DNA from 4 places in the Teredinibacter sp. KSP-S5-2 genome. Region 3 is predicted to be linked to each of the others. Evidence: predicted binding sites of a transcription regulator. Region 3 holds the regulator's gene; each other region holds the start of a gene.
What was found. Region 3 encodes sigma-54, which starts transcription at its own class of promoters, with help from an activator protein. Its sites were predicted from a motif close to TGGCACANNNNTTGCNNT; they were not measured.
Positions count from the first base shown of each region.

Region 1: the regulator sigma-54 is predicted to act here: its motif matches at 1,764-1,781, upstream of flgA (flagellar basal body P-ring formation chaperone FlgA).
Region 2: the regulator sigma-54 is predicted to act here: its motif matches at 6,666-6,683, upstream of P5V12_RS11410 (PEP-CTERM sorting domain-containing protein).
Region 4: the regulator sigma-54 is predicted to act here: its motif matches at 5,459-5,476, upstream of P5V12_RS13060 (flagellar hook-length control protein FliK).

Region 1 is NZ_CP120416.1:3,120,133-3,128,347, reverse strand. It holds gene P5V12_RS13470 (flagellar protein FlgN) at 1-392, opposite strand, end outside; gene flgM (flagellar biosynthesis anti-sigma factor FlgM) at 520-825, opposite strand; gene flgA (flagellar basal body P-ring formation chaperone FlgA) at 917-1,663, opposite strand; gene P5V12_RS13455 (chemotaxis protein CheV) at 1,836-2,774, shown strand; gene P5V12_RS13450 (protein-glutamate O-methyltransferase CheR) at 2,816-3,667, shown strand; gene flgB (flagellar basal body rod protein FlgB) at 3,944-4,348, shown strand; gene flgC (flagellar basal body rod protein FlgC) at 4,348-4,788, shown strand; gene P5V12_RS13435 (flagellar hook assembly protein FlgD) at 4,825-5,538, shown strand; gene P5V12_RS13430 (flagellar hook-basal body complex protein) at 5,603-8,068, shown strand.
Region 2 is NZ_CP120416.1:2,613,749-2,621,963, forward strand. It holds gene P5V12_RS11380 (PLP-dependent aminotransferase family protein) at 1-1,232, opposite strand, end outside; gene P5V12_RS11385 (aldolase) at 1,344-2,117, shown strand; gene P5V12_RS11390 (dihydrodipicolinate synthase family protein) at 2,129-3,010, shown strand; gene P5V12_RS11395 (YggS family pyridoxal phosphate-dependent enzyme) at 3,093-3,872, shown strand; gene P5V12_RS11400 (HD domain-containing protein) at 3,956-4,597, opposite strand; gene P5V12_RS11405 (GlxA family transcriptional regulator) at 4,717-5,694, shown strand; gene P5V12_RS11410 (PEP-CTERM sorting domain-containing protein) at 5,941-6,618, opposite strand; gene guaA (glutamine-hydrolyzing GMP synthase) at 7,041-8,215, opposite strand, start outside.
Region 3 is NZ_CP120416.1:24,574-32,788, forward strand. It holds gene P5V12_RS00100 (hypothetical protein) at 1-157, shown strand, start outside; gene yjgA (ribosome biogenesis factor YjgA) at 154-675, opposite strand; gene mgtE (magnesium transporter) at 693-2,057, opposite strand; gene P5V12_RS00115 (HPr family phosphocarrier protein) at 2,162-2,431, opposite strand; gene rapZ (RNase adapter RapZ) at 2,447-3,319, opposite strand; gene ptsN (PTS IIA-like nitrogen regulatory protein PtsN) at 3,337-3,867, opposite strand; gene P5V12_RS00130 (RNA polymerase factor sigma-54) at 3,937-5,427, opposite strand; gene lptB (LPS export ABC transporter ATP-binding protein) at 5,587-6,312, opposite strand; gene lptA (lipopolysaccharide transport periplasmic protein LptA) at 6,337-6,864, opposite strand; gene lptC (LPS export ABC transporter periplasmic protein LptC) at 6,851-7,480, opposite strand; gene P5V12_RS00150 (HAD-IIIA family hydrolase) at 7,495-8,025, opposite strand; gene P5V12_RS00155 (KpsF/GutQ family sugar-phosphate isomerase) at 8,034-8,215, opposite strand, start outside.
Region 4 is NZ_CP120416.1:3,033,080-3,041,294, reverse strand. It holds gene P5V12_RS13095 (methyl-accepting chemotaxis protein) at 1-107, shown strand, start outside; gene P5V12_RS13090 (protein-glutamate O-methyltransferase CheR) at 153-992, shown strand; gene cheD (chemoreceptor glutamine deamidase CheD) at 1,040-1,678, shown strand; gene P5V12_RS13080 (chemotaxis response regulator protein-glutamate methylesterase) at 1,708-2,769, shown strand; gene P5V12_RS13075 (STAS domain-containing protein) at 2,912-3,220, shown strand; gene P5V12_RS13070 (fused response regulator/phosphatase) at 3,270-5,030, shown strand; gene P5V12_RS13065 (Hpt domain-containing protein) at 5,043-5,378, shown strand; gene P5V12_RS13060 (flagellar hook-length control protein FliK) at 5,552-6,988, shown strand; gene P5V12_RS13055 (flagellar basal body-associated FliL family protein) at 7,249-7,779, shown strand; gene fliM (flagellar motor switch protein FliM) at 7,807-8,215, shown strand, end outside.

The sequences.
Region 1 (8,215 bases), 1.9 Mb from region 3:
CGGGAATATACCTGCTGGTTTCGGGCCAGCATTTTGCCGTTGGTTTCATTTTTTACCCGACATTCTTCAACGAGCTTTTGCAGATTCTTCCATGCGGCTTGCAGGCCGGGGTTTTGGAAACTGAGTAACAGTTCGTCCCATTTATCAGCGGCTTGTTCTATCGGTACTTTTAGCCACTGGCTGCGCAGATTGGCACTTTGTTCCAGTTGAGCCAGGTATGCCAGCTTGCTGTTAATGATTTCCTCAAGCTTATTTGCATCGCGGTGTTTCAGCGCTTCTGATTCATCTGTTAATAAGCGAAGTAACTGTTTGCACGCGTTTATATCAGTGGCAACCTGTTGCTCGATATCTTGCTGATTGGGGGAGCTTGTTTGTGTATTCGCCAAAGTCATAACTGAGTATCCAGGGTCAACTTATTGACATTAACGTGTTGTTAATGACTCATATTAAGACTAGAGCAGTTTTTATGCCGATGTGGCAGAAGAGAGGGGAAAAGAGGTAAAGAGCCTGACTTTTTTATTAGTACAGGCTCTCTTGAGCAAGAATGCTAGCGGCGATTTTGTCCGGATCAACCTTGTAGCTACCATTCGCGATAGCGGCTTTAATTACAGCGACTTTCGCTTCATCGATATCTGGTGCTTCAGCCAGGCTTGCTTCAACCTGAGCCAGGGTTTTACCGGAAATGCTGAGCGACACATTATCACTGGCGGACTCGGAACTGGTGTCGTTTGAGACTTCCGCTTTCGCTTCTCGTTGAGCCGCCGGCTTGGCCTTATTGGCCGCCATATGGCTTGTGTGGATACTGTTACTCGGATCAATAACCATGATCTTAACCTACCTTTTGTGCGCTATATGCCACAAATTTTAACTGTCTACACAGAGTATCGGCAGTTTTTTATGCAACTTTAACTTTTTTTTACCTATTAGATGAGTTTGCCAGCAAATGAGCATTCATCACTGTTACTCTGCCAGGACCTGCCACGATAGCGTCAACAATACGGCTGGATTTGGTGTTTTTTACCCGAATTTGCTGTCCTACATAACCCGAAGACATTGCCTCACCGGGCGCGGTTACCATGAGGGCGGAGAGAGATGCCTCTATGGTTACTGCATCTCCACGATTGATGACATTGGTTTCCGTCAGGCCAGACAACCGAATCGGCTCGCCAGCTCTGATTGGTCGTTTGGTTTCTTTGCCAATTGCTCGCTCAGCAGACATGATGAAGCTGCTATTAAGTAGAGAAGTATTCATCCTTTTGGTGGTCAAACTTTCTTCTGTAACCACTTCTCCGCGTTGAAGGTTATAGGCTGCGACCACAACATCTGCATACACATCCGTCGAAACCGGGATATAAATAGTCCATTGCTGATCTCTGTCGCAGCGCACTTTAACCGAGAATTTTTGCGCGTTATACCCTTGTTTAATGGTTGAAAACTGCAGGCCATTTTCGCAACTCGCCAGCTTAAGCCTGGGATCAATGCTACTTACCTGGATTTCAATATTGTTTTCAAATTCCTTGCGGCCATATTCATCAATCAATTCCTGAGTCACATGTTGTTTCACCGCAGTGCTTAAAAATGCGAGATCCTGATAGTCTTGACCCAGCACGGATGGTGAGCAGAAAACCAATAGAGCAACAACTAAAAAACTGCGTAGTGCCATGATTTGTGTCCTATGCTGTAAGTACGGTCTGCGTATGCTTACGTTTGTGTGTGTCAGAAAACTGTCGTACACAAGGGGTAAGTTGAATTTATTGAGTGATATTGCAAGGTACGTGCCCAACACAAAGTGTAGACCACAGGCATGTCGATTTCGTGAAGATACAGAGGTTTTTATGGCGGGTGTGTTAGACAGCGTCAATCAGAGAACGCAGTTAGTCGGGCAGAACCGGCTTGAGCTTTTATTGTTTAACTTGGGTGATGCTCAACTTTACGGAATCAATGTTTTCAAAGTAAAAGAAGTTTTGCAATGTCCACCGTTAAATGAAATCCCTAAGCGTAATCCGGTTATTCGGGGTGTGGCACATATTCGTGGTGGTACTATTCCTATTATGGATTTAAAGCAGGCCACCGGAAGAGCGCCGCTTGAAGATATCCAAAATTGTTTTGTGATTATTACCGAATACAATCGCTCAACCCAGGGCTTTTTAGTAAAAGGTGTGGAGCGAATTATTAATATGAACTGGGGGGATATCCACCCACCACCCAGAGGTGCCGGTCGAGAAAACTATTTAACGGCTGTGACCGATGTCGATGGTAAATTAGTAGAAATAATTGATGTTGAAAAAGTGTTAGCCGAAGTTTCGCCTTTGCCTTCTGACGTCTCTGAGAAAGCCATCGAGGAAGCTCAGGAAGAAATCTCTGTTTCCAAACACATCCTTATTGCGGACGACTCTTCAATTGCACGTAAACAGATTCAAAAAGTGGTTGAAGCGCTGGGAGTGAAAACCACAGTTAAAAAAGATGGAAAAGAAGCGCTGGAATATCTGACTCACTTGGTTGAAGATGGTAAAGATCCATACAAAGAAATTCTGATGGTGATTTCCGATATTGAAATGCCCGAAATGGATGGGTACACGTTTACCGCAGAAGTTCGGGCTAATCCGGCATTAAAAGACTTACATATCGTGCTTCACACATCCCTCAGTGGTGTATTTAATGAGGCCATGGTTAAAAAAGTCGGGGCAAATGATTTCCTTGCCAAGTTCCATCCAGATGAACTGGCCAAGCGCGTGAACGACCGAATGAAAGAGCTGGTTGGTTACGTAGAATAAAGACAAACAAAAGCATAAAGCAGGTTTTTGGAATAAATCGAGTGATTCGACATAAAGCAGAGAGCGTAACCTTGGGGTCCGGCGAATTTCAGGAATTTCGCGATTACCTACAAGAAATAGCCGGTATAGATCTGGCGGACAATAAACAATATCTGGTTGCGACAAGAATTCGCAGAATACTTTCTGAAAATAACTGTAACTCTTTAGTTGACCTTACTCGGCTGATAAAACAGCCATCGCAGCGCGACCTCAGGCAAAAAGTCATCAACGCGATGACGACCAACGAAACCTTTTGGTTTCGCGATTCCTACCCCTATGAGCATCTTAGGCACAAGTTGTTACCCGAGTTTGCTAAAGTCAACGCAATGGGCAAAATGCGTATCTGGTCGGCAGCGTGTTCAAGTGGGCAGGAGCCATATTCACTCAGTATGGTCGTTGATGAGTACCGTCGAAGCGCATTGGGTGGGGCGCGAATCTCAGCCGAAATCGTTGCAACAGACTTATCCAGTAATGTGTTAGATCAGGCCAAACAAGGGATTTATGACCGGCTTTCTATCGGTCGGGGCTTGTCTGAACAACGATTGAAAACCTTCTTTACCCCTCATGGAAATGAAACCTGGGAAGTTAAACCTGAAATAAAACGATGTGTTACTTTTCGTCAATTAAATCTGCAGGATAGCTACGGGCTACTGGGGAAATTCGACATTATTTTTTGTCGAAATGTGCTTATTTACTTCTCCGGTGAATTAAAGAAAAACATCTTAACCAGAATGCACGCCGCCCTGAAACCTAAAGGTGTGTTATACCTTGGCGCGTCAGAATCTCTGGCTGGTGCGGCAGACTTATTTGAAGTCGTGAACTGCAATCCCGGTGTGTTATATCGCGCTAAATAAACCAGTCTAATATTCGTGGCATGATCATTTGTTTCTGGTGTGAGTGCCATTTTCCCCCTGTGGTTCCATTCTTTTATTTGCTTTCTATTGCCTGTTTATCAGAGCTTTTGTCGAGGGAAATTGTGCTCGTGACGGCAGCGGAAATAGATTGCCGCTTACTCTGACTGTATTGCCTGGAAAAATAAAAAACCTAATAAAATCAATCACATATTTCTTTGGCACAGTCGTTGCAATGTCTTTGTGTAAGTAAATTTAATTCATGATTGAGAGTGTGTGATGGGTATTAGCTTTGACAAAGCATTAGGGGTTCACCAAGCGGCGTTGCAGTTGCGCACGCAACGGGCGAGCCTGCTGGCCGGAAACATAGCCAATGCCGATACGCCTAACTATCAAGCGAAAGACATTGATTTCCAGGCAGCACTGAAAGCGCAAATGGGAACATCAACATCCTCCCTAAGTATGAAATCAACAGTGAAAGGCCATATCAATCAGTCGAGTATGCAAGCGGGTGAAGCGGAAACCTTATACCGCATCCCCGGCCAGCCTTCAATTGATGGCAATACTGTGGATGAGCAGGTTGAGCATGCTGAATTCATGAAAAACAATTTGGAATTCCAAGCCACTTTTACGTTTTTAAACAGTAAGTTTAAAGGCCTTACCAAAGCGATTCGAGGTGAGTAATGAGCTTAAATACTATTTTTGATATCGCCGGCTCAGGCATGAACGCACAAAGCGTTCGGTTAAATACTACCGCCAGTAACATCGCCAACGCTGAGACAGCCAGCTCCAGTTCAGGTCAAACATACCGTGGACGACATCCGGTTTTTTCTGCCGTTCACGCCAGCATGATGAAAGCGAATGATGGTACCAATGCCCTGAATGAAGATGCCAGTGCTGGCGTTGCTGTTGCCGGTATTGTTGAAAGCGATGCACCTTTACAACAACGCTATGAACCTCATCATCCGATGGCAAATGAAGAGGGCTATGTGTATTACCCAAATGTGAATGTGGTTGAAGAAATGGCGAACATGATTTCGGCATCACGTTCATTTCAAATTAATGTTGAAGTAATGAACTCGGCAAAAACCATGATGCAACGTGTTCTTCAACTTGGTCAATAATCAGTTGTGGTGTGTAGTGATTGTGAGGATTAAATCATGACAGAAGTTTCTGCAGCCTCGAACAATGTGTTCTCGGACTACGCCATTAAAAAGAATGACGAAAAGGCGGGTTCGGATGAACTGGGGCAAAAAGCCTTTTTGCAACTGATGATCACGCAGTTGGAAAATCAGGATCCGCTCAGTCCACAAGACAATACAGAATTTATTTCACAGCTTGCCCAGTTTAGCTCGGTTGAAAGTCTGGACAGTTTAAATAACAGCTTTGATCAATTCGCTAATTCATTTGTTGCCAACCAGGCACTGCAGGCGTCGACACTCGTTGGACGTTCGGTGTCAGTGCCATCGGAACAAACTATGTTGGTTAGCGGCGGTTTAATCAGTGCCAGTGTGGATATACCGGCAAGCACCGGTGAGGTCAGAGTAAATATTTACACCGACAGTGGCGAGTTGGTTGATCAGATTTCTCTGGGAGAACAACCCGCCGGTGAACTGGTTATGCGCTGGGATGGTTTAAATGCCGAAGTGAATGGCGACTTATTAGATTGGACAAGCAGCCACGAAAACGGTGTTGGACCTGGTATCTATAAGTTTGAAATTACCGCATCCATCGACAGTAAGCCAAAACAATTGCAAACAGCGTTAAGCGCCAACGTGAATAGTGTGACTGTCGGAGCAGATGGACAGCTTACCTTGAACCTTGCGGGTGTTGGTCCGGTTAGCTTGTCGGATGTTAAACAATTTAATGAGTAATATTTCAAAGTAGGTTGTAGCACTTTGAATGTGTAGAAAAGTTTTGATGTAGTAGGAGAAGACCATGCCTTTTGATACAGCGTTAAGTGGTATTCGCGCCGCTTCCACTGAGTTGTCTGTGACAGGTAATAATATTGCCAACGCGTCAACCACAGGCTTCAAAGGATCTCGTGTTGAATTTGGTGATGTTTATGCCATTTCTGTTCTCGGGGCAGGAACAACCATTGCCGGGAGTGGGGTGCAGATTCAAGATATTGCACAAAACTTTTCGCAGGGGAATGTGACCTTTACCGAAAATGAATTGGACATGGCAATCAACGGAACTGGTTTTTTTATCTTAAACCGGGATGGTGAAACACTTTATACCCGAGCAGGTTCATTTGGTTTGGATGCCGACGGTTACGTTGTGAATAATGTAGGTGCTCGCTTACAAGGTTCCATCGCCGATGAAAATGGCAACCTGGGTGGGATTCCAACTGATATCCGCATTCAAAGAACCGATCTGGACCCCAGGCAAACTACCCTGGTAAGTTCACGATTAAATCTGGATGCCACGCAAGATGTCTTACAGCGGACAGGTATGGGGTTTGATAACAGTACCGGTGTTGTGGTTGGCGCGGCAGAAAGTGGTTTAACCTCGGCCACCACATCAACATTAAGCGGTGGCAACTTCACCGTCACACCTGCAACGCCTTTGGCAATTGATTTTAGTACCACAGACATTACTTTTGATCTGGAAGTGCAAAATGCCAGTACCGGCAACGATGTTGTATCCGTTACGCTGAACACCGCAAATGGTGTACCAGCAACCATTGACTCAAAACGCGATTTGGAAGTGATGGTCGCCAGTATTAATGAGCAGCTTCTTTCCAATGTACCGAGTGTGAGCGCTGTGGCGAGGTTAATTGATAATGGCGGTGGCAGCTATTCCATCGACTTTACTGCATTGCAATCGGGGGAAGCCTCGGTTATTACCTTTACACCAACCAGTGGTAACGAAGCCTTACTGGCTCTGGACGCGGGTAATTTATCTGTTGTTACCGGTGAGCCAGCTGTTTCGAATGGCTATTTATCTGATGCTCTTTCAATTACCGACCCAAATGGAACGACTACGACCTTTGTGTCTGAAGCTGGTGCCTCCGCAGCAGAAACCGCCGCCGAATTAAACGCGATTGAAGGTATTACTGCCTCGGCAGAAACCACCGTGAATATGGATATCTCACTGCTTATTGGTTCACCCGGTTCTATGGATATCACCATCAATGGCGTAACTATGACCGTTGCCAATGAAACCGATTTAGGTACGGAAATTAATTCACGCACAGCCACCACCTTACCCGGCATTTCAGCAACCATCGACGAAACAACTGGTAACCTGATAATTAATTCTGCCTCAGGGGAAGATATTCGGATTTCCATTGCCGGTGGTGGTGATGGAGATAGTGTCACAATTTATGGTACGGATTCCTCTTCACCGGAAGTTTTGGAAATAGAAACCGGCGGCGGTTTAACCATTCCATCTGCTGAAGATGCATCAACCAACTCCGTGGTCGTGGGTGGTGTTATTACCATGATCGTTGATGAAAACTACGCCGTGGCAAATGCTCCTTCTTCGGATGGTGGCCTTGGTGGAGCGGGTATATTCCCATTAATTAACGATGCGCCGGGTAGTGGTTTCTTTACCGAGCAAACCATTAATGCTTTCGACCCTACAGATCAGTCTACCTACAACAGTGCCACCTCAATGACGATCTACGATAGTTTTGGTGTCTCCCATGTGATGACACAATACTTCGTCAAAGAAGGCTACGATCCATCCATGCCGGTTTCTACAACTAATGCTCCAAACCAATGGACCATGTATGTGCAAATCGATGGTCGTGATATCGGCAATCCTGTGCCGCCCAGTGTTGAACCCACTCGACAATCCTTTACACTCAGGTTTAACGAAGACGGTTCTTTAGATGACGGCAATACGCCAATAATGCAAATTACCAACTGGGTACCTATGGATGATAACGGCAATCCCAATGGGTCATTAAGTGCGGACAATAATGGAACCTTGCCGATTCCCAATCCGCCCACCTCATCCAACTTCGTGATTGACCTGGACGGTACGACACAATTTGGTTCTGCATTCTCTGTTAGAGATATCGACCAGAACGGTTATACAACGGGCCAGCTTTCAGGTTTGACGGTGGATGATGAAGGGGTGATTTTTGCGCGCTTCACTAATGGTGAATCCTTAGTATTAGCGCAGGTGGAGCTTGCGGACTTCTCCAACGAAAATGGACTGCAACCGATGGGTAATACCATGTGGGCCGAAACCTTTGATTCCGGTGAGCCGGTTTACAATGCGCCTGGAATTGGGGCTTTGGGAACCATTCAAGCCGGCGCGCTGGAAGAGTCGAACGTGGACTTGTCTGAGCAACTGGTTGCGTTAATTATCGCGCAGCGTAACTTCCAGGCCAGTGCAAAAACCATCGAAACCGCTGACCAGGTAACACAAACGGTTATTAATCTACGATAACTTTCCAGTATTATCTTTCCCAAAAGCCATGCTTATATCAGTGTGGCTTTTTTATTTTCTGCGAATTTAAATAGAAAATAACGACATCACTTCATCGATGGTTTATACGGTTACCCGGTATAACTGTATCGATTAATCTTAAGCAAA
Region 2 (8,215 bases), 2.4 Mb from region 3:
TCTCCAAATACCCGTAGAAATTCCTGGATAGAAAAATCTCTTCGAGACTGATACAGCTTTCGAGTTTTGCGAATATGCTTTTTGACTTCTCCTGAATCCATTAACTCGGCCAGAGCCAGCTCAGTGACTGAATTTCCCTGCCGATCGATTAACAAAATCTCCTGTGCTGCACGATCTATAAAATGTTGGTCCGCCACCATATACCCCAAACGCAACCCAGGTGCAAAGACCTTCGATAACGATCCGATATGAATAACATTTTCAGATTCAGGAAGACTCGCTAATGGGGGAATGGGTCGACTTTCATAATGAAATTCATGATCGTAATCGTCTTCAACGATAGAGAACCTGTGCGATCGAGACAGCGATAATAACTTCAAACGCCGCTCCATCGACATACACACGGTTGTCGGGTATTGATGGTGAGGGGTAGTATATAAGCCAGCGACTTGGTGCTCTGCCAAAATACGCTGCAAATCTTCAATATCCAACCCATGCTCATCAATTCTGCAACGCACGACCTCAAAGCCACAAGATTCAAAGGACGCCTGCGCTGGCGGATAACTTAACTCTTCCAGAACAATTACCCCTTTCTTCGGGTCCAGTACTCTGGAAGCAATAAATATCCCCATTTGGCTGCCGCGAACAGTACATATTTGTTCAAGTTCGACATGAACAAAACGTTCCATTTTGAGCATTCTTTGAATTGCCAACCGCAACTCTTTCGTTCCCCGTGGGTCGCCATAACCTAAACTTCTTTGCCGCACAGATTGAATTAACGCTCGGCGATAAGCTCGCGACAGTACCTCATAGGGAATCAATCTCACATCGGGAATACCATCATTTGCACCAAACACGGCTTCCACACCGGACAACACATCTTGATAGAGCTCAGAAAGTAATCCCCCAGCGCTTCGTGTTTCTCGCGCAATATCCAAAAGCCTGAGGTTTTCAATAGAGATCTCTTGCTCAGGAAGAACATCCGAAACAAACGTTCCCCTTCTTGCCTGAGAAACAAGCCAGCCTTGTGCCTCTAACTCCTCGTAGGCGGACTGCACGGTTTTTCGATTTATCCCAAGCTGTTGAGCCATCGAACGAGACCCGGGAATCATCATTCCCGGTGTCAACCGACCTTTTTGAATATCTGCAGTTAACCGATTAACCAGCTTGGCATGTATGGACTCACCATCACAGTCCTTCAGCCACAGTTTAGTTTGCCAAGGTCTAAGCATCTCCCCTCCTCTGGACCAGAATACATTTAAAAACTGGATGTTATTAGTGGTCCAGCAAATCGATAGTCTGCCGCTTCTTGTTAAGAAACACAACCACTCGCGGAGTCCCCCATGAAAACAGCCTCTCTGGCAAAAGAGCAACTGATGCAGCAAGCTCAAAACAGTATGAACCTCACCCAAGACCTGGAGCTGAGTGATAATCAAAAGCTCGCATTAACCTGTCGTATCCTTTTTGATAAAGGCCACGACGCTGGTTTGGCCGGGCAAATTACCTGCCGCGCAGACACTCCCCAAACGTTTATCACCCAACGCTTTGGTTTAGGTTTTGATGAAATCACAGCAGAAAACCTGTTAACCGTGGACCAAGACTTGAAACCGCTTGATGGGCAATGCATGGCCAATCCAGCAAATCGCTTTCATACCTGGATTTACAACGAACACCCGGATGTGAATTGCATCATCCACACCCACCCCACTCATGTCGCGGCGCTTTCGATGCTGCGTGTGCCACTAACGATTGCCCAGATGGACACTTGCGCTTTATTTCAGGATTGCGCCTTTTTAAATGAATGGCCTGGCGTTCCTGTCGGGAATGAAGAAGGCATGATTATTTCTAAAGCCCTCGGATCTAAACGTGCAGTTCTATTGGCTCACCACGGTCAGTTAGTCGTCGGGAAAACAATCGAGGAAGCTTGCAATCTCGCAATATTAATCGAGCGCGCTGCGCGTTTACAGCTGCTGGCAATGTCTGCCGGTCAAATCCAACCATTACCAATGGAACTCGCAGCCGAAGCTCACGATTGGGTTTCAACGCCAAAACGTAATCAAGTGAACTTTTCTTACTACGCCAGACAAGCACTTAAAAACCACCCTAATTGCATATAAGGAACCCTCTGATGAACTTATCCGGTATTATCGCTTACCCTATCACCCCTTTTACAGAAGACGAGCAAGGTATTAACTACCCTATTCTCGCGGAAACGATTGAGCTTTTAATCCGCAATGGCAGTGATGCTATCGCACCTCTTGGTAGCACAGGAGAGAGTTCCTATCTTTCTCTGAACGAATGGAAACAGGTGGCCGAGTTTTCGGTCAAACAAGCGGCTCAACGCGTTCCCGTTATTATTGGGATTTCCGAACTGACCACCGAGCAGGCGATTGTAAAAGCAAAATATGCGGAAATGATTGGTGCCGATGGCATTATGGTTATTCCCGTCTCGTATTGGAAACTAACCGATCAGGAAATTTACGATTACTATCAGGCAATCTCTGACTCAACTTCTCTGCCAATAATGGTTTATAACAACCCGGCGACCAGTGGTGTCGACATGTCCCCGGAACTGATAGTGAGCATGTTTTTTGAAATACCTAATATAAAAATGGTGAAGGAAAGTACCGGCGATATTCAACGGATGCACCGAATCTATAAGCTATCTTCCGGTAAACTGCCATTCTTTAATGGTAGCAACCCTCTCGCTTTTGCTGCGCTATGTGCCGGAGCAAGTGGCTGGTGCACAGCCGCACCAAATTTGCTCGGCAAGCTGCCGAAGACGCTTTACGAGAAAGTGAAGGAAGGTAAATTAGCAGACGCCCAAGAAGTTTTTTATCAGCAACTTCCACTCCTGCGTTACATTGTTGCCGGTGGGTTACCCAAAACCATCAAGGCAGGCTTATCTGTAAAAGGAATAGACGCTGGTCAACCACGTAAACCCTTGCATAGTGCTGACGCGACTGAACGGAAAAAGCTTCAACAGATGCTCGTTAGTATCGAAGGTTAAACCTTATGGTCAGAGTATCGGCGTAGAAGTCTGATATTCTGACCATCTCAACATCTATGCCTATTTATTTTTTATGACCATCATGCAGAAAGACACAGATACAGAAAACACAGAGTCGATTTTTGATAAAGAACACTCTCTTCAGAATATCCAGAAAAATCTGTTAGCAGTACAACATCAAATTGAAAGCACATGTAAAACATCAAATCGGAGCAGCAAGAGCGTTCGACTTTTACCCGTCAGCAAAACATTTAGCTCTGAATATATTCGTTTAGCCTATGCCATAGGCTGTACAACATTTGGCGAAAATAAAGTTCAGGAAGCCCAGAAAAAATATCAAGAAACCTGTGACATACCAGATCTACACTGGGCGATTATTGGGCATCTGCAAACCAATAAAGCGAAGTACGTTGCTCGTTTTGCCAGTGAATTTCATGCTCTGGATAGTCTTCACCTTGCAAAAGAACTTGATCGTAGACTACAAATGGAGGGGCGCTCTCTGAATGTGTACATTCAGGTCAATACATCTGGAGAGAAAAGCAAATACGGTTTAGAGCCGGATCACGTGGAAGCATTCATCAAACAACTCCCCGTGTTTTCTTCCCTACAAGTAAAAGGATTAATGACCCTCGCGATAAATAACAGAAATGCAGAACAAATTCGAATGTGTTTTTCTACATTACGAAACTTACGCAATCAATTACGACAAAAAACGCCGGCAGGTATTGAACTGAACGAACTCTCTATGGGGATGTCTGGAGACTACAAAATCGCAATTAAAGAAGGAGCAACGGTATTACGAATTGGCCAGGCAATATTCGGCGCACGGAGTTTACCTGACAGCTATTATTGGCCTAAATAATTTTAGTATCGTTATTTATCCTACTCAATTGTAGCGCTATAGCCTTGCCGAAAAAATCGAGAAAGCTATAGCAGCAACCGTACTTAATCTTTCCATGCAGAGCAACGAATTACACTGCAAAAATTCCCACGATGATAGTGTTCTTCTTTATCAGCAATAACATCCGCTTTCACATTCCCAAAAGTCGTGTCAGGCTTATGCTTAATTCCTTCGTAAAAAGACTGAATGATATTTTCTTTAAAATCTGGCGTTCGAGGAAATGCTTTAACAATCGCATTTCTGTCTTCCTCACTGAACTCCTGATATGTTAAACCAAGCACGTCCATTTCAACCCCGGCGGTAACAAGTGCAACGACCGGATGCATATGGACAGGTACCCCTGGAGTAGTATGTAAGGCAATCGCAGTCCAAACGGTGTAGACGTCATCTTCAGGAATACCATAACTGCGTAAAAAATCACGAGCGGCGTGAGCGCCATCCACTTCAAACCGCTCATTCTCACTACTATGGCTTGGCATCAATCCAATATCGTGGAACATAGCACCGGTGTAAAGCAACTCGCGATCAAACTTCAACTCTCTTTTCAAACCAGACAAAACACCAAAACAGTAAACCCGGCTGGAATGGTTGAACAATAATTCCGTCTCAGTATCACGAATATACTCAGTGACAGCCCTGGCCAGGTTAGAGTCAGGAATGGAAATCTCTTTACTGATACGAGCCATATTATGTACCTCCAATTAAATTTCTATGTGCAGATAGAATAAATTGGGGTTAACATGTCCTCAATCGACTTAATACGTCTTAAAAGGACAATTTCAGATCGTGAGAGCCATCATTACCAATGAAAACCAAAAGCATCGTTATCGCCGCGGTACAAGGAGTCCAACTACTCGATGTATCAGGTCCGCTGGATGTCTTCGCAGAAGCTAATATTCAAGCAAAATATCAAGCATATCGACTTTTAATCGCATCTCACGGACCTGAACCTGTTCGCAGTTCATCGGGTGTTCGTTTGATCCCTGACTTAACCTTCTCATCTAAGGACGAGGAATCTATCGATACTTTACTCGTTGCGGGTTGCCCAAACGCCGAGAAAATCAATGAAAATAATGCACTAACCGACTGGCTCTCGGAGCAAATCCCCAAGACCAAACGTTATGGTTCAGTCTGTACTGGCGCATTCTTTCTGGCTGCTACCGGTTTACTTAACGGACGAAGAGTTACGACTCACTGGGCTCATGCCGAACAGCTCGCTGAACAATACCCTGAGCTTATTGTTGAAAAAGATGCAATTTATATTAGTGACGGACCGTCACGCACCGCTGCGGGAGTTACCGCTGGGCTTGATCTTGCTCTTTCTCTTGTAGAAGAAGACCTTGGTAACGAAATAGCCAAGCGGGTTGCAAGTCAGCTCGTCATGTTTTTTAAACGGCCTGGAGGCCAAATACAGTTTAGCCGGAATCGGGAAGCTGTTCCGGCAGGTCGCTCAGCACTTCAGGAGTTACAGCGATGGATTGCGGCTAACCCGAACCTTGACCATACAATTTCCAGCCTCGCGCAACGCCTAAACTTAAGTCGACGCCACTTTTCACGAATGTTTCGCGATGAAGTGGGTATCACTCCGGCAAACTGGATCAAAGAGGCACGGATAGAAGCGGCTCGTCGATTACTTGAACAAGGAAATTTCGCTCCAAAACAAATAGCCGCGCTTTGTGGCTTTGCCAATTCAGATACGCTAAGGCGAGCTTTCGTTTCTCTTGTGGGCGTGACACCAGCAGAATACCGAAAACATTTTTCGTTAATGAAGAAAAAAGAATAGAAAACACTTATACAAATGAACATCCACTCGAACTAGCAGACGTATCAGAATAAATAAAATAGAAACTTTTTAAAGCAGCGTTTTTATTTATCTAAAAGACTATGTATAGGTAGAGTTAATAGAAGATAAAGCATAGACAACAAAAAATAACTTCAAACAATTACAAAGTATATTTATAAAAAATCCAAGAGGAGTAAGCCCTACAACATACAGAACTTATTCCCCTAGAATTTAATGCTCTAGAACTTAGCCCTTAATTCGGCGTATACCTAAGCCCAACAACCCCAATAGCATCAGAGCAATAGAACTTGGTTCTGGCACAGAAACAGGTTCAGAGGCAAAACGTAAGTTATCGTATGCAATACCTGCTGGGTCTGTGTTACTGATTGTCACACCAGCGAAAGCAACTGTGGAGCTGAATGTGTAGTTTTCGTTGAAGACAGCCATAGACAAGCTATCCACTAAAGAACCATCTCTAGCAAAAAAATCAAATGTTGCAGCACCATTTGCTTCAGCACCACCAATAAGCATGCCTAGACTAAAAATATCGTAGTCGAACAACATAGAAACAACACCTTCACCGATATCACTACCGGCTATCCCACCAGCAAGGCCAGCTGCACCTTGTATCGCCCAGATACCATCGTTCGCAGAAGTTGTGCCCAGAGTCAAAGAACCAGTCGGAGTACCGGAAACTGTTTCAAACCCGCTACCACCTGGATCAATTACAGTTTGACCAACAAAGTGCTCACCAACCGAAACACCATTTCCATCAAAATAGGCGCTCGCACCGGAAGGCAAAGTAGAGAAATCTTCCATCAGTGGATCTGATGACACTACATTACTCACAGAAACAGGTAATGCTAATGCGACCGAAGACATGATTGATAAAGTAAACAACGCAACCACTTTTCTTATTGTCATATTATGTATCCCTTAATTATTGCTTGTCGTTAATGGTATTTCACCATTCAGCAATTACTGTACCAGTGAAAAAAAAACGATTCAGATCAACAGGTTATATTTAACTTGGATGAAATGAATAATTATTCCTGTAAAAAAAACTGACAAGCCAAGAACAACTGTTATGACTTAAAATTCAATGCATTCGTAAATACGAATTATTACCAAAGGCCTAAACGGAAAGCATTTATATAATTATTAAGAGGCGTTAGATTTAATTACGAATCAAGAGAGGTAGAAAAACTTTATAGGCTAGAAAATAAAACAAAATCAGGCATGACTGCCGACAACTGGACACTATGTTTTGCTTAAAAAAGAAATATTCCGCTGAGAAATAAAACAATATTGTAATTTCTCAGCGGATAAAATTATTTAATAATGCCCTATTCCCACTCAATAGTAGCAGGTGGTTTACTGGACACATCGTAAGTCACGCGAGAAACACCAGAGATTTCGTTAATAATTCTATTGGATACTTTCTCCAATAACTCATATGGCAGATGTGCCCAACGAGCCGTCATGAAATCTATGGTTTCTACCGCACGTAAGGCAATTACCCACTCGTAGCGACGCGCATCACCAACAACACCAACGGATTTAACAGGCAGGAATACGGCAAATGCCTGACTGGTTTTGTGGTACCAACCTGACTCATGTAATTCCTGAATAAAAATTGCGTCTGCCTCGCGAAGAATGTCGGCATATTCTTTTTTCACTTCACCGAGAATGCGAACACCTAAACCTGGCCCAGGGAATGGATGACGGTAAACCATATCGTATGGTAGGCCAAGTTCTAAACCAATCTTTCTCACTTCGTCTTTAAATAACTCACGTAACGGTTCAACCAGTTCCATTTCCATTTTGTCAGGCAAACCACCCACATTATGGTGGGATTTAATCACATGCGCTTTCCCGGTTTTGGCCGCCGCAGACTCAATAACGTCTGGGTAGATTGTACCTTGCGCCAACCAGTTAACGCCTTGAAGCTTTTTCCCTTCTTCTTCAAATACGTCGATAAACTTATTACCAATAATTTTTCGTTTTTGTTCCGGGTCCTGAACACCTTTCAAGTTATCAAGGAACATGGCTTCTTTATCTGCACGAATAACTTTGACGCCCATGTTTTTAGCAAACATGTCCATCACCTGGTCGCCTTCATTCTTGCGCAGAAGTCCGTTATCCACAAAAACGCATGTCAGCTGATCACCAATAGCTCGGTGTAAAAGTGCTGCGACAACAGAGGAATCCACGCCGCCAGACAAACCAAGTAAAACTTTGTCTTTTCCAACTTGATCGCGAACACGTTCTATCGCATCTTCAACAATATTGGCCGGAGTCCAAAGCGCTTCACACTCACAAAGTTGCAGTACAAAATGCTCAAAAATACGTTTCCCTTGAAGAGTGTGTGTCACTTCAGGGTGGAACTGTACCCCGTAGAAACGCTTTTCTTCGTTGTACATACCAGCAATAGCACAAGAATCGGTGGAAGCCATTAATTGAAAGCTTTCTGGCATTTGTACCACTTTATCGCCGTGGCTCATCCACACATCCAGCAACG
Region 3 (8,215 bases):
TTTCGATAGCCTGATGCAAACGCTTTCCGAGTTTTATCCGAAATATGGCCCTACCTGTCGGGTTGCATGGAAAATAACCCTGGCTCCAGGGTTAGAGCTGATGAAAAATATCGCGGATATTTACGATCAGAATATCTTGGGTGACTCTATCCCTTAGTGGTTTACACTCAGTGTTTCCCGGATGAGTTTAAACAGTTTACGTTTGGCTGCCGGTGCTTTTTGCTGACTGGTTTCTTTCTGTACCTGTCGGATCAGTTGCCGTAATTGTTGAATATCGGCATGTGGGTATTCCTGAATAAAGTTCTGTAGCGCCTGATTGTCACCGTCTGCTAGCCTGTCCCGCCATTTTTCAATCAGGTGAAGTTGACGTGCAGCCTGGTGTTGAGCCTCTTGAATTTCGTCATATGCTTCACGTATTGCATCGCCATCAGCTTTGCGCATGAGCTTGCCAATAAACTGCATGTGGCGTTTCTTCGCGCTCCGCTGAGTGATCTTTGGCGCTTCGGTAATGGCGTTGTATAGCTCTTCGGTTAATGGCAGCCGACTAATCTGTTCCAGGGTGAGTTCGGTGAGTTTAACGCCGAGCTCCTGCAATTCATGCATTTCCTTTTTGATCTGGGTTTTACTTGGGCCGTCAAATTCGTCTTCGTCAAAGGTATCGTAAATATCGTGCATATCGAGGTAAAAATAATTTAAGCGTAAAAGTAAGTTGCCAACCCAAGGAAGGCAAAGAAGCCGACAATATCTGTCAGGGTCGTCAGCGTCACCCCACCTGCCAGAGCCGGATCAATTTTAAGTGCCTTAAGCGCAATGGGAAGCAAGGCCCCAGCGCATGCAGCCGTCGCCAAATTAATAATCATGGCCACACCAATAATGATGGCAATGATAGGGTCATTAAACCAGAGTGCAGCGACCACGCCCATGATTAGCGCCCATAGGCAGCCATTTAATAAGCCAACATAAAGCTCACGATTTAATAGCCATCGCATATTCTGCGAACTGATATGGCCCACCGCTAAACCGCGGATAACGACGGTGAGTGTTTGTGAGCCGGCTACACCTCCCATGCTCGCGACAATGGGCATTAATACGGCGAGGGCGACGACTTTATCAATGGTGCCCTGAAAAATATTGATCACCGATGAGGCGAGAATGGCTGTGAGTAAGTTGATTCCCAGCCAAATGGCGCGCCTGGGGATGGTTTTTGCGACGGGAGCGAAGGTATCTTCTTCTTCGTCCAAACCTGCCAGACTCATTAGAGAGTGATCAGCATCTTCCCGGATTACGTCCACCACGTCATCGATAGTGATACGCCCAAGGAGCTTTCCCTGGTCATCCACAACCGGAGCGGAAATCCAGTCGTGTTGTTCAAACAGAATTGCGACTTCACTATCGACCATATTTGCTGGTATGGCGTTAATGTCTGTCACCATGACTTCGCGTACGGTGGTACTGGGGTCTGAGGTCAGTAATTTACTTAACGGCAACAAACCGAGATATTCATCTTTACGGTTAACGACTATCAGACTATCAGTGGAAGGCGGTAATTCGTTATGTCGGCGCAAGTAGCGCAGTACAACATCCAAGGTAAACCTGGGGCGTACGGTGATGGTATCGGTGTTGGTTAAGCCGCCTGCCGTTTCTTCGTCGTAGGAGAGTACTGCCTCAACGCGTTGTCGGTCTTGCTCGGTCATAGCCGACAGCACTTCTTGAATAACTTGCTCGGGCAGTTGTTGCAGAATATCTGCAATGTCATCCGTTTCCAGGCCTTCGGTTATTTCGGCAACGGCTTCAGCGTCCATGTCGCTGAGTATGTGCGACCGAAGTTCATCCGGTAATTCTTCAATGACTTCACCGGTGCTGGATTTATCGACCAACTCCCACAACAGTGTTCTGGAAGGTGGCGGTGACGATTCTATGAGACGGGCTATTTCTACCGGCTTTAGTCCATTTACCAGACGGGCAATTTGACGCAAGGTACCGCCGTCGAGCATATTGTGAATACGCTCGATATGAACCCTGGATGGGTGCTTGATTTCTTCCGCGGGGGCTTGCATTCAATAAAAAACTCTACTGTTTATGAGGAGTTTGACTCGCTATCAAATTTTTGCTGGAGCAGAAGATAACGAAAGCTAAATTAGATTGCTACAGAAATATTCTTTTATTCTCCTTCGCCAAATTTATCGTTAATTAAATCACACAGTGCGTCCATGGCTTCCTGTTCGTCATTTCCTTCGGTCACAAGTGTGACTTCACTGCCTTTGGTTGCAGCAAGGAGCATGAGAGAAATAATGCTTTTTACGTCTACCTGCTTATCGTTAAAAGAAATCATCACGCGGCTTTCATAGCGGTTGGCCAAGTTGGAAAGCTTGGTTGCAGCGCGGGCGTGCAGACCGAGTTTATTGATGATTTCAATTTTTCTTTCAAGCATGAATTCGTTCCTGAATTACTGTCCGGGGATCTGTTCTAGTTGACGATGGCGAACCTGAACATTTCCATAGTGTTGTTTCATCTGCTGGCTTAAGCGTTCACACAGGTATACGGAACGATGCATACCCCCCGTACAGCCAATCGCAATGGTTAAATAGCTGCGGTTGCTTTGTTCGAACTGAGGTGCCCACTTGTGAATAAAATGGTATAGATCCTCTTCCATTTCCTGTACTTCTTTTTGTCTGGCGAGGAAATTTATAACTTCTTCCTCCAGTCCCGATTTGGATCTGAGTTCTGGGCTCCAGTACGGATTTGGTAAACAGCGTACATCGAAGACAAAATCGGCATCGACTGGGACGCCATATTTAAAGCCAAAGGAGGTAAACATAATTGCCGTTCCCGAAGAAGATTCCCCGACAACCAAACGCTTAATGGTTCCACGTAGTTCATGGATACTCATACGCGTGGTGTCGATGGTAAAACTTGCAGAATTGGCAATAGGAGCAAGGATCTGCTTTTCTTTGGCAATGGCCTCATTGAGACCAATGTTATCGTCTGACAGAGGGTGTTTACGGCGGGTTTCGCTAAAACGTTTTAAGAGTACTTCCCTTGAAGTATCCAGATAAACAACGTCGCCACTAGTTCCCGGGTGTGTTAGGGAACGGATAATATCCGGTACCTTACTTAAATCACTATGGAAATTACGGGCATCAATGCCAACGGCAATTTTCTGTTCGCTTTGCTTATTAGCGGATTGAATATGCGCGATTAAGGCGGGTAATAGATCAGCGGGAAGATTATCTATGCAGGTGAAACCTTCGTCTTCTAGAAGGTGTAAGGCTGAGGTTTTGCCCGACCCTGATCTGCCACTGATAATAACTAAACGCATATTGCCACCTTGTTTTATTAATGGCTGGTTTGTTGAGTGATGAGCTGAAATAGCTGCTCGTCGCTGGATGCTTCGCGAAGGTGTTTTACCAGTTCCGCTTTTTGCATGGCTTCGGCGACGTTTGCCAGGGTTTCCAGGTGCTCTGCTTCAGCATTTTCCGGCACCAACATGGCGAACAGTAAATCGACAGGTCGACTGTCTGCGGAATCGAAATCGATGGGGTCGTCCAGTGTGATACAAGCTCCCAGTGTTTCGCCTCCGGTATTACAGCGGCAATGCGGAATGGCAATGCCTTCACCGATACCCGTTGAACCTAATTTTTCCCGTTCAACCAGATTGGTAAATAGTTCGTCGGCGTCTATCCCTTCGCAATACTGTGCAAAAAGGTACGAAAGCTGCTCAAGGAGCTTCTTTTTACTGGTGGAATTCCATTTGGCCCGTGTTCGATCCTGAGTGAGAATTGATTTTATTTGCATGACTTTCGGATACTTACTTTTAAACCATTCATAACCAAAAAAACCAAAAGCATGGGTACCGCTTTTGGTCATTTATAACCTAACTATTTTACCAGTATTTGATACTGGCTTCAGGGGTGCCAACCCTAACATTATTGGCGTTTACACTAAACGTTTACGCTCATTGGACGGGGGAATACCCAGTGATTCACGGTATTTCGCAATCGTCCTTCGTGCAACCTTGATACCTTGTTCTGCAAGGAGTGCTGTAATTTTAGAATCACTGAGCGGCTTTTTCGCGTTTTCTGCCGCAACCAGTTTTTTAATTATGGCTCGAATTGCTGTCGATGAGCACTCTCCGCCACTGTCTGTAGCAACATGGCTGGAGAAAAAGTATTTCAGTTCAAAAATCCCCTGTGGGGTATGCATATATTTCTGCGTGGTAACACGCGAAATGGTGGATTCATGCATTTCCACTTCTTCTGCCACATCATGTAAGACCATCGGTCGCATGGCTTCCGGTCCATGATCGAGAAACCCCTGTTGTTTTTCAACAATGCATGTCGCGACCTTTAATAAGGTTTCATTGCGGCTTTGCAGGCTTTTCAAAAACCAGCGGGCTTCCTGTAGGTTATCCCGAAGAAAGGTGTTGTCACTGCTGGAGTCGGCGCGCTTAACCAGAGAAGCATAGTCCTGATTAATGCGTATTTTAGGGGCTATCTCCGGATTGAGTTGTACCTGCCAGCGGTTGTTTTCCTTTTGTACGAAAACATCTGGTACTACGTATTCTGCGGTCTCAGTACTGATGGCATCGCCGGGTCTGGGATTAAGGCTCTGAATCAGGGCAATGGCTTTTTGCAGCTGCGGCTCTTTTACTTTGAGCCTGCGCATGAGTTGTTTGAAGTCTCTGCTACCTAGCAACTCCAAATACTGGTTTACGATACTTTTCGCGGTGGCCAGCTCTTCTGTTTCCGGTGCTAAATGGGAAAGCTGAATCATCAGGCATTCACGAATGTCCTGGCTGGCTACCCCAACCGGATCGAACTGTTGGACGCGATGCAGGACGGCAATGACTTCGTCCATTTCCAACTCTTCGTGATGCTTTACTATGCCCTCGAATATTTCGTCCGCGGTTTGGCTGAGCATTCCCGAGGGTTCGACGGCATCAATAATAACTTCGGCGATCTCCCGATCCAGATCGGACATGGGAGTCAAGTTAAGTTGCCAGTGGAGGTGATCCTGCAGGGTTTCTGTCACCGCCCGCCGTGATTCAAAGTCGAAATCCTCGTTGTCTGGTTTTGAAAGACCCGAACCGGAAGGTGCAGATTGATAAACATCATCCCAGCTGGTGTCGACGGCAAGATCATTTGGAATGTCCTCGCTCCATTCGCTGTCGGTTGCTGAGGAATCGTCGTAGTTGTCCCGTTCTGAGGTTTCTTGCTCGTTGGACTTGCTTTCTGATTGATCTTTACTGGTGTCTTGAGAGGCTTCTCCACTGTCTTCCTGGGTTTCCAGCATCGGGTTGCTGTCTAACGCTTCCTGAATTTCAGCCTGGAGATCGAGTGTGGAAAGCTGGAGAAGACGAATGGCCTGCTGTAGCTGAGGAGTCATCGTCAGCTGCTGACCCATTTTTAACTGCAGGGTTTGCTTCATAGTCTGCTAAATCTTTGAGATTACTCGAATTTTTTACCAGTAGATTTCAAAAGTTTAGTCGCGACTAGAGCGACAAGCAATGGCTTTTTTGCTTTTTCGAAGCAAAGTTTGTGCCGCGCCAAGAGCTAAGAGGGTAGGTGGATGAGTTTTTGTTGCAAGTTAAAGCGTAAAGTGCTGACCAAGGTATACTTCGCGAACTTTTTTGTTGTTCAGTACTTCGCCCGCATCGCCTTCAGCAATGATATGCCCTTCCGATACAATATAGGCCTTTTCGCAGATATCGAGAGTTTCCCGAACGTTGTGATCAGTGATTAATACCCCGATTCCCCGGTCTCGCAGCTGTTTTATGATGTCCTTAATGTCGCTCACAGAAATAGGGTCGACACCGGCAAAGGGTTCGTCCAGCAAGATAAACTGGGGTTCAGCTGCCAAAGCGCGAGCGATCTCAACGCGTCGTCGTTCACCCCCGGATAACGCCATGCCCAAGCTGTCTTTGATATGGGTAATATGAAATTCTTCGAGCAGGTTCTGCAGGGCTTGGTTTCTGTCTCCCCGCCGTAAATCGTCACGAGTTTCCAATATCGCCATGATATTGTCGGAAACTGTCATTTTTCGGAACACCGATGCTTCCTGCGGAAGATAGCCCAGTCCTGCTTTGGCTCGACCGTGCATTGGCAAATGGGTGACGTCTTTGCCGTCAATAAATACATTACCTCGCTCGGGTTTGACGATGCCGGCAATCATATAAAAGCACGTTGTTTTACCCGCCCCGTTGGGGCCTAGCAAACCAACAACCTGACCGTCATTCACGCTCATGGAAACATCAATAACGACTTGGCGACCTTTGTAGCTTTTGGCGAGGTGTTTGGCGTGCAGCTGGGGCATGAAAACGTTTTTCCTGGATGAATGCTAGTTTTTCAAGGATTTGGCCGGAATGACCATACGTACTCTGCCATCGTCTCCGTCGGTATTGGTGCCGCCAGCTCTAACAACAGATTTTTTCACATCATATTCAATTTTATCGCCACTCAGGCTGGTGCCTTCCTGTTTGAGCAGAGCCTTGCCCAATAAGAATAGCGTGGCGTTATTCACTTGGTATTCGAGCGTTTGTGCGGTGGCTTTTACTTCCGCTTCATCGGCTGCTGGCTTTTGTTTATAGGTTGCGGGTTTCCCCGTTGCGACAACTTTGGATACTTTATTGCGTTCACTATAAATCACCACTTTGTCTGCCGTGATTTCCATGCTGCCCTGTTCCATGATCACCCGACCTGAATAGGTTGTGGTGCCTTTTATTTCATCTCTTTCGGCCTGGTCAGATTGAATAGTAATCGGTTGTTCTTTATCGCTTGGCAAAGCAAAAACAGGATGCCCAAGCGCAAGACAGACAATAAAAACTGTCAGGCGAGAGATAAGTTGTCTCGGGCTAAATAGGGTCATGAACGCCTCGTACATTGGACAGAAGCTTAATTCGTTTTTCATTGAGGTTGGCAATCATGCCGATTGCTGTGATTTCTCCACTTGGGGTCGTGATCTTAACAGGCTTATCGGTTTCTACCAGTTTTTCTCGTGGAAAAATAGTGAGTTCCTCTGTTTGCAGCGAAGAGGTATTTCCTTTTTTATCGGTTTGCCAGATTTTTACGTCTTGCCACAGGTTCAGTAATTCGCCCTTTTCGCTGAGCTTGCCATTGATGGATTCGATGAACCAGGGTGCAACATCCATAAACAGCTGTACGGAAGGTTTATCTATCAGCGTGTAATCCCTGGCAGGCAGATAGCCGCCTTCTTCTGTTGTCTGCTCAGGAACCTGGTAGTACTCCAATTTTTCTGCATTGAATACATAATCCAGTGCACCTTCTTCGTTAAAGTGCTGTGAAGATGTCTGATGGGCAACTGCAATGGGTGTTTTGTCTTCTTCTTCGGTTTCTGCCTGAGGGGTTGGGTTTAGAAAGCGGTCTGGCGAATCGATAACAAACGCCAAGCCCATAATGACAAGCAGTACGCCGATCAGGTAGAACGTATTAATGTTGATGAGTTTTTTGAGCTTGGCAAACATAGGGAGTATTTTGCTCAGGATATGTATTGAGCAAGCGCCGTATCAAATGACCCTTGGGCTTGCATGATAAAATCACAGGCTTCTCGAACCGCACCTTCACCGCCCGCTCTGGTGCTTTGCCAGTGTGACCTTTCCACCATAACCGGCAGGGCATTGGCCACAGTCAGTGCGAGGCCAACTTTGGTCATCACTGTTAAGTCCGGGTAGTCGTCCCCCATAAAGGCTATTTCGTCCAGCTCACAGGGAAAGCTCTTGAGTAGTTCGCATAGTGCAGAGTACTTATCTTCCCTTCCTTGAATCAAGAATTGTATTCCCAAATCCTGAGCGCGTTTTTCAACGATATGGCTACTTCTGCCGGTAATAATGCCCACTTCTACCCCGGAACGACGCAGCATTTTGATTCCGTGACCGTCCAGAGTGTTAAAGGCCTTGTGCTCAACACCTTGGTCATTGAAATAAATTTTGCCATCGCTCAATACGCCATCGACATCGAGCAGAAGCAGTTTTATTTTTTTTGCTTTTTGAATAACAGTTTCTGAGGTCATATCAAATGTTAAATAATTCCTGCTCGAAGTAAGTCGTGCATATGCAATATGCCTGCAATAGTGCCGCTTTTTTCCAGCACCACTAACGCGGTGATTTTTCGGGATTCCATAAGGTTTAACGCTTCAACAGCTAGCGTGTTGGGTTTTACCGTCAACGGGTTTTTGGACATAACAGAAGAAATTGGTTCCC
Region 4 (8,215 bases), 2.0 Mb from region 3:
GTGCACCGGTAGCAGAACTGAAAACCTACTCAAGTGGTGGTAGTCGACCTGCCTCGGATAGTTCGGGTGGAGGCTATGACAGCGATGATGAATGGGAGGAGTTTTAGTTCAGACATTTTAATAACGGCAATGTGTTGGGATAGGTGCATTCATTGAAAGCAATTGATGATTTCTCTGACCGTGAATTTCCGATGACCGATAAGGACTTTAAGGAAATTCAGAACATCGCATACACGAGAACAGGAATTAGCCTGTCTCATCATAAAAAGAATATGATCTACGGACGTTTAGCAAGGCGTCTACGCCGTTTAGGCTTGAACAGCTTTGCTGAATATCTTCAAATTATCTCTCAGGATAATGAAGTTGAGTCGGTAGAATTTATCAATGCGATAACAACCAATTTAACGTCGTTCTTTCGAGAAAACCACCATTTCGAATATTTACGTTCAACGGTTCTTCCAAATCTAATTAAACGTAATGCCAAAGAAAGGCGAATTCGTATTTGGTCGGCGGGATGTTCAACCGGTGAAGAGCCATACTCAATCGCAATGGTGTTAAAGGACTGTGCCGCGTTAAACAGTTGGGATGTGAAAGTTCTGGCAACAGACTTGGACTCCAATGTCGTACAGTCAGGAAAAGAGGGCGTCTACCTCCGCGATAGAGCGGAAAATATTCCCGATACTTATCGCAAGTTTCTCGCTACAGATAAACGGCATGAATATGTTCGGGTTAAGGAAAACGTTCGTGGGTTAATTACTTTTAAAAAACTTAACCTGATGCACGACTGGCCGATGAAAGGCCCTTTTGACGTGATATTTTGTCGGAATGTGGTGATTTATTTTAATGCAGAAACGCAAAGAAGGTTATTTGATCGATATGCGACTATTCTGAAAAGTGACGGTTATTTATTTATTGGACACAGCGAAAACCTGCATAAAGTCAGTAACCGTTTTGATTCTTTGGGACGGACAATGTATCAGAGAATTATTTAACAGTTTGCAAACTGACAGTTGCCAGGTTTGGTGAGAAGAATGGAACAATGAACGCAAAGCTTTTTCCTCCTGTTATAGCGGGCTTTGAGCATGTGAACCGCTATTGGGATCGCAGAATGGATATGCCGGCGGCAAAAATTTTGCCGGGGGAATGCTACGTGAGTGCTCATGGAGAAATCATTGGTACTGTTTTGGGTTCCTGTGTGGCAGCCTGTGTGCGAGACGCCAAAATTGGTGTGGGTGGGATGAACCATTTCATGCTACCTGTCCAAAGTTCAGATTCTCATAAGGTTAATCGTCCAAGCGTTGTGAATGCTGAATTGTGTTATGGCAACTGGGCGATGGAGTATTTAATTAATACCATTATTAAACTGGGTGGGCGCAGAGATAGGTTAGAGGTCAAAGTGTTTGGTGGCGGACGGGTTTTGTCCAGTATGACGAATATTGACGTTGGCCGCAGAAACATTGAATTTGTATTGGACTATCTGGATCGGGACTGTCTGAAAATCGTCGCAAAGGATTTAGGGGGAGAATCGCCCAGAAAGGTTTTGTACTTCCCCGATACAGGGGCGGTAAAATTAAAGCGTCTCCGTACTATGCAAAATGACACTATTCAAAAACGCGAAAAAGCTTACTTGGATAAAATGTCGAAGAAACCTAAATCGGGTGATGTTGAGCTTTTTTAGTGAACGTGAACCGTGCCGGATAAAGATTTATGAGTAGCTTTAGAAATAAAATAAAAGTACTTATTGTCGATGATTCGGCCGTTATTCGGTCCGTATTGACAGAAATACTCTCTTCTGACTCGCGCATACTTGTCGTAGGTGCTGCGGTAGACCCCTATGATGCAAGGGAGCAGATTAAAAAATACAATCCAGATGTAATTACTTTGGATATTGAAATGCCACGAATGAATGGCATTGAATTTTTAAAAAATTTAATGCGTCTGCGGCCAATGCCGGTGGTAATGATTTCCACCCTGACCCATGACGGAGCACCTGCGACACTTGAAGCACTTTCTCTCGGAGCCGTGGACTTTATTGGTAAACCACAAGATCAGGGCCATGGCGCGCTGGAAAAATATAAAGAAACGATTATCGAAAAAGTGGTTGCGGCTTCTTCTGCCAATGTGATTGCTAATGAGGGGCAGCACCCTGTTTCGCCGCAACCTCAATTAAATTCTGTGGCTAAAAACGGCACACTGCGGCCTGGTTTTATTTGTGCTATTGGCGCTTCAACTGGTGGTACGGAAGCAATTAAAGATGTCATTGTGTCTTTACCTGAAGATTCTCCTCCCGTCGTGGTGGCTCAACACATTCCTGCAGTTTTCAGTACATCTTTTGCTCAGCGTGTGGATAAAATGTCCGCAATGCGCGTGTATGAAGCCAGCCATAAACAGGCAATTGAACGTGGTTGCGTCTATATTGCTCCTGGTGATGCGCACTTAAAAATAAAACGACAGGGTTCGGGCTATATTTGTTTACTGGATGACGGGGCTCCGGTTAATCGGCATAAACCATCCGTCGAGGTTTTGTTCGATTCGGTGACGCAGGAAGCGGGTGCTTCCTCAATGGGAATCATTCTAACGGGAATGGGCGCCGATGGTGCTGAAGCGTTATTACGTATGCGACAAACCGGAGCAACCACTGTCGCACAAGATGAAAATACCAGTGTGGTGTGGGGGATGCCGGGAAGTGCGGTAAAGCTGGGAGCAGCAGATAAAGTTTTGGCGCTCTCTCAGATACCGAAATACATCATCACGAAAGGATTTCAATAGGAATTTTTGTTATATTAACGGGTTTGGAACAAAGATTAATGTCTCGTTTCAAATAAAATTAAGCTATGCTTAGAAAGTCTGGCGCATTATCCAAGATTACTTTGCCAAATCGATTAAAAAAACAGCTTACGAGAGAGGAAGTATGGCAATTAAGTCTCAAGTTTCAGAAGGTGGTGAGCTATTAACCATTTCCATTGACGGAAGATTTGATGCATCATCCCTGGACGAATTCCGCAAAAGCTATGAAGATACCGACCCAAGTGAAATACAGCGTTATGTAGTGGATTTGGAAGACACTATCCATCTCGACAGCTCTGCTTTGGGGATGCTTCTGGTGCTTCGAGATTTCGCTGGCGGTGATCAAGCTAACATCACGATATCCAATTGCTCGCCGGAAGTTCGCAAAATATTTGCTATTTCGAGTTTCGAACAATTATTTACGATTGAGTAATTATCGCTAAGGATCAGAGGATATCCCCTCTGTGGGGATATCAGTCTTCATGGCTCAAGCTGCGAACCAAAAACATCTAAAAATATTAATTGCGGAAGATTCTGCTCCCGACAGAATGATTCTTGAGTCAATCGTGACTCAGGTTGGCCATACTGCAATCAGTGTCGAAGACGGCGTTCAGGCTGTCGAAGCCTATAAAAAAGAACGCCCGGATATTGTGTTGCTGGATGTACTCATGCCGAATATGGGCGGGATGGATACTGCTCGTGAAATTCGCAAAATATCTGCTGGCGAATTGGTTCCAATTGTCTTTTTAACCTCTTTATCTGATAACGAGTCGTTGGTTGAGTGTCTTGAAGCCGGCGGAGATGATTTTGCCTCTAAACCCTACAATCGGGTTGTTATTCAATCGAAAATTAAAGCCTTCAGTCGCATGCGTGAAATGCACCAGACGTTGGCGGAACAAAAATCCCAGATTGAGGCGAATAACCGCCACCTGATTCAAGAGCAGCGTGTAGCGAAACAGGTTTTCGACAAAATTGCCCACAGCGGTTGCCTGGATCTCAGTAATATTCGTTATTACATGTCACCCCTCGCGGTGTTCAACGGAGACGTACTGGTTTCTGAGGTTAGTCCCAGTGGCAGTATTGTCATGTTATTGGGAGATTTCACCGGACACGGTTTACCCGCGGCCATCGGTTCAATGCCGTTGGCAACCACTTTTTATGGCATGGTACGCAAAGGGTTTTCGATGGCGGATATCCTGCGTGAAATTAATGCCAAGCTAAATCAGATTCTTCCCGTTGGCTTCTTTTGTTGTGCCACATGTATTGATGTGAACTTTACTAAGCAACGATTACGTGTCTGGAATGGTGGTTTACCTGATTGCTATCTCTATCGTGCCGATACTGATAATTACGAAAAGATTCAGTCCAGCCATTTACCTTTGGGCGTGCTATCTCATAGGGAGTTCAAAGCCGAAACCCAGCGTATTCGCCTTGAAGAAGGGGACCGCTTTTATATGTGGTCCGACGGCATTTGTGAAGCGCGTAATGGTAAAGGGGAAATGTTTGGTGAGGAGCGACTTCATCGGCTGATGGAGCGTCGTAAAGGACAGGATATTCTGTTCGATGAAATCCTTGGTCAGGTACATAATCATATTGGCACCAGCGATAAAAATGATGACATTTCCCTGGTCGAAATTCTCATGGAAGAAGTGGACTTGGTGGTGCATGAGGATATTTCCGAAAAAGCCAAGCAGGGACAGTTAAAAGATTGGAAGATGGATTTTCGTGTGGAGTCTTCTTCCTTGAAGGATTACGACCCATTACCGCTGCTGTTGAATATTCTGTCCGAGATCCCGGGTCTTAGACGACATAGCGCCATGCTTTATACCGTCATGTCAGAGATGTTTAATAATGCGTTGGATCACGGTATTTTGGGTATGACGTCAGACCAGAAACTAAGCCCGGAAGGTTTTGTGGCTTATTATGACGATCGACGAAAAAAACTGAACAGCTTGCATGATGACTATATGGTCATTACCTTGGCGCACCAGTATCAAGCTAATGGTGGTTTGCTTATTATTCGTGTGAAGGATTCGGGAGAAGGCTTTGACTTTCAAGCTCGAGAGTCCAGAAAGCAGCAGGAGGCTCAACCCATTCGATACCATGGTGAGGATGCGCCTGAAGAAAAACCGAATTATTTTGGTCGCGGACTAACATTAATCGACTCAATTTGTGAGAAACTCATTATTCATCCACCGGGAAATGATATCGAAGCCCATTTCCGCTGGGAAAATGAAAGCTAGGGAGAAATGCACATGTCGTCTGTTGATCACGATATGTTAAATAGTTTAAAAGAATTATTAGATGAAAAATTCAGCCAGCTAATACAAACCTACCTGGAAGATGGTAGCCGTCGTATGGAATTGTTGAAAGAGGCTGTAGCTGACAGCAATTTTGAAGGTATTCGCCAGGAGGCTCATGGTTTAAAAGGTAGCAGCCGGAATATTGGAGCTAACCCGATTGCTGAGCTGTGCGCCCAGTTGGAAATTATGGGGCGGGATAAGTTGGGTGAAGGTATAGAGCAACAATTTGCCTCTGTGGAGCAAGAGTTTGCCGCTGTTTCCTCTGAGCTCGAAAAATATTTGAATTAATGCTGCGTGTTTCCTCTTTCTCTCTTCTTAACCTTCTGAATTTAAAAGACTTTTTTCTTTATATCTCGACAGCAGCCCGCTGGCATAACCTTTGCTCTATAACCCCTTAGATAGATGACGAGTACTCACTGGTGTAGTGAGTACGTCTTAGCAATTCTCTCTCAGGGGGTTTCATGACGCCTTTATTACCCGAACCGACCGTTGTTAATACTGACCGATCATCAGTGTTGGCCAAAAAGCACGGTCAAGACGTATCTGCCGTCACAGGAGAAACCGAAAAAACATTTCGGGAAGAGTTGGATAAGCAACAGGCGGTTAAGCCCGTGGTAAAAGACAAAGTATCAACGGATAGTACTCAGACAACCACCCAAACAGTGTCAGCCACAACCACTGAGCTACAAGACTCCAATGAACAGGTTGTTGAGACGACTGAGGTGGCAGAGGCTGAAACTGAAACGGATACTCCAGTTACCGTTGTTGATGCGGATGCAAATACCAACAATGCATTACTTGATAATGACAGCAAAACTGAGAGTGAACCATCGCAGGTAGATAGTGAGGATGATATCGAGGGCACACCTGAATCTGTGCTTCAGGTTTTGCACACTGGAAAGCCATTATCGACAGATGAAAAAACGGAAGAGGGGGGTGTGAATGAGCCATCAGATATTACCCCTTTGAACGATCCAACTCTCGTTTCAGCGTTAACAGAAAGTGCTGTTAAAGGCGAAAAGGGTGAAAACGGAAACTCGACTTCACGTATTTTGGAATTAATGACTTCGTATCGCATTAAGTCTGCCAATTCAGCATCAGGTTCCAACAACAGTTCAATAGGGCAAACGGTTTCGGATGTCAGTCTAACATCGAAGGTCTCGCTAAATTCTTCTGTAGGGGAACAGGGTGTTGAGCTAAAACCGGTGAGTTTATCTAACAGTGAATTGTCTCTGGTGAATCAGAATCCTGCGGCGAAAGTGTCCAAGCCTCTTACTGCCACGCAACTTGCAAATGCCCTTAACGCAAAATCACAAAATGACAATGCGCCTTTGTCTGTATCGTTTGCAGAGTTACTCAAATCATCGGTGAAAGGTGAGCCGAGTTTGAATCTAAACGAGCACTCCAGCTTCCAGGCCGTAAATAATTTAACTTCAGCATCACCATCTCCTTTGTCGACTGAGATGCGTATGCAGATTGATATTAAAGTTGGCCAGCCGCAATGGGCACAGGCTTTGGCTGAGCGAACGGCGAACCTGGCTGGGCAGAACATTCAGTTTGCAGAAATACAACTGGATCCGCCAGAACTGGGGCCGTTGCAGGTTAAGGTTGCAGTCAGTCACGATCATGCCACGGTGAGCTTTGCTTCGGCTCATCAATCGGTCAGAGATGGCATTGATCAGTCAATTTTTCGTCTCAAAGAACTCTTGGGTGAGCAGGGTGTAAATCTGGTTGATGTGGATGTATCTGATCATTCGTTTGAACAGCAGCAACAAGGAACGGGGGACGGGGAACAGTCCGGTTCCGTCGCTGATGGTGTTATGTCTTCCGATGTTGTTGAGGAAGAAATCGTGCACACCAATGTTCAACTTGATTATGCTGTGGACTATTTTGTCTAAATAGGATCCAACCTGTTTAAACACTGGGCGTATTCGCCCGGTGTTTGTCCTTTCCTTCATTTCATTTCTCGTTTCCCGTCTCTTGGGTCTACATTTAAGTAGTGATAGGCCCAAAGGTTTTTATTGCCTTGAGTTATGTACACGAATTTTGGTTTGCATCCGGTTTATTTATCCAAATGAATTGCAGTCAAAGTGCTGGCATATCTCTTGCTCTATAAGCCTTTAGGTTGAGTTAATTGTATTTGTGACGGGAAATTGACATGGCCGAAGACGACAACGAACAGCAAGACCAGGAAAAGCCTGCGGGAGCTTCAGGTAATAAGAAAAAGCTGCTTTTGCTGATTGGTTTGGCTGTGATAGTCGCGGGTTTATCTGTGGGTGGCACACTCGCGGTGCTTTCTTTCATAGGAGGGGATGAGCCTGAGCAGATGGAAGAGGTGGTAGCTGAGGAAGAGGCTCCTGTGGTTGCACGCTCTGCTATTTATTACCCATTAAAACCGCCGATTGTGGTGACCTATGAAGTACGTGGACGGCAGCGTTATGCTCAAGCCGACATAACATTACTGACTCGTGATGAGCAGGTTGTGGCCACTATTGAAACTCATATGCCGATGATTCGTGATGCATTAGTCATGATTATTGGCGGAAAAATATTTGAGGAAGTTCAAACTGCGGAAGGCAAGGAATTATTACGACAGGAATGTTTGCAGGAGTTGCAGCGGCTTATTGAAAAAGAAATTGGCACACCGGGAATAGAGCAGGTGCTGTTTACTAATTTTGTCATGCAGTAATGGGCAATCAATTTTTGAGGTAAATGCGTGCAAGATCTTCTATCACAAGACGAAATTGATGCGTTATTGCATGGTGTTGACGATGGTGACGTCGACACTGATGACGATTCGGATCCGGGGGCGGTCCGCTCCTACGACCTGACCAGTCAGGACAGAATCGTTCGTGGGCGCATGCCCACTCTGGAAATGATTAACGAGCGTTTTGCCCGTTACACACGAATCAGTATGTTTAACCTGTTACGCCGTACAGCGGATGTTTCTGTTGGCGGCATTCAAATTCAGAAGTTTGGCGAGTATGTCCATACTCTTTATGTTCCTACCAGTTTGAATATGGTGAAGTTCCGCCCATTAAGAGGGACTGCGCTGATTATTCTCGATGCCAAGTTGGTTTTTAAACTCGTTGACAACTTTTTTGGGGGAGATGGTCGTCACGCAA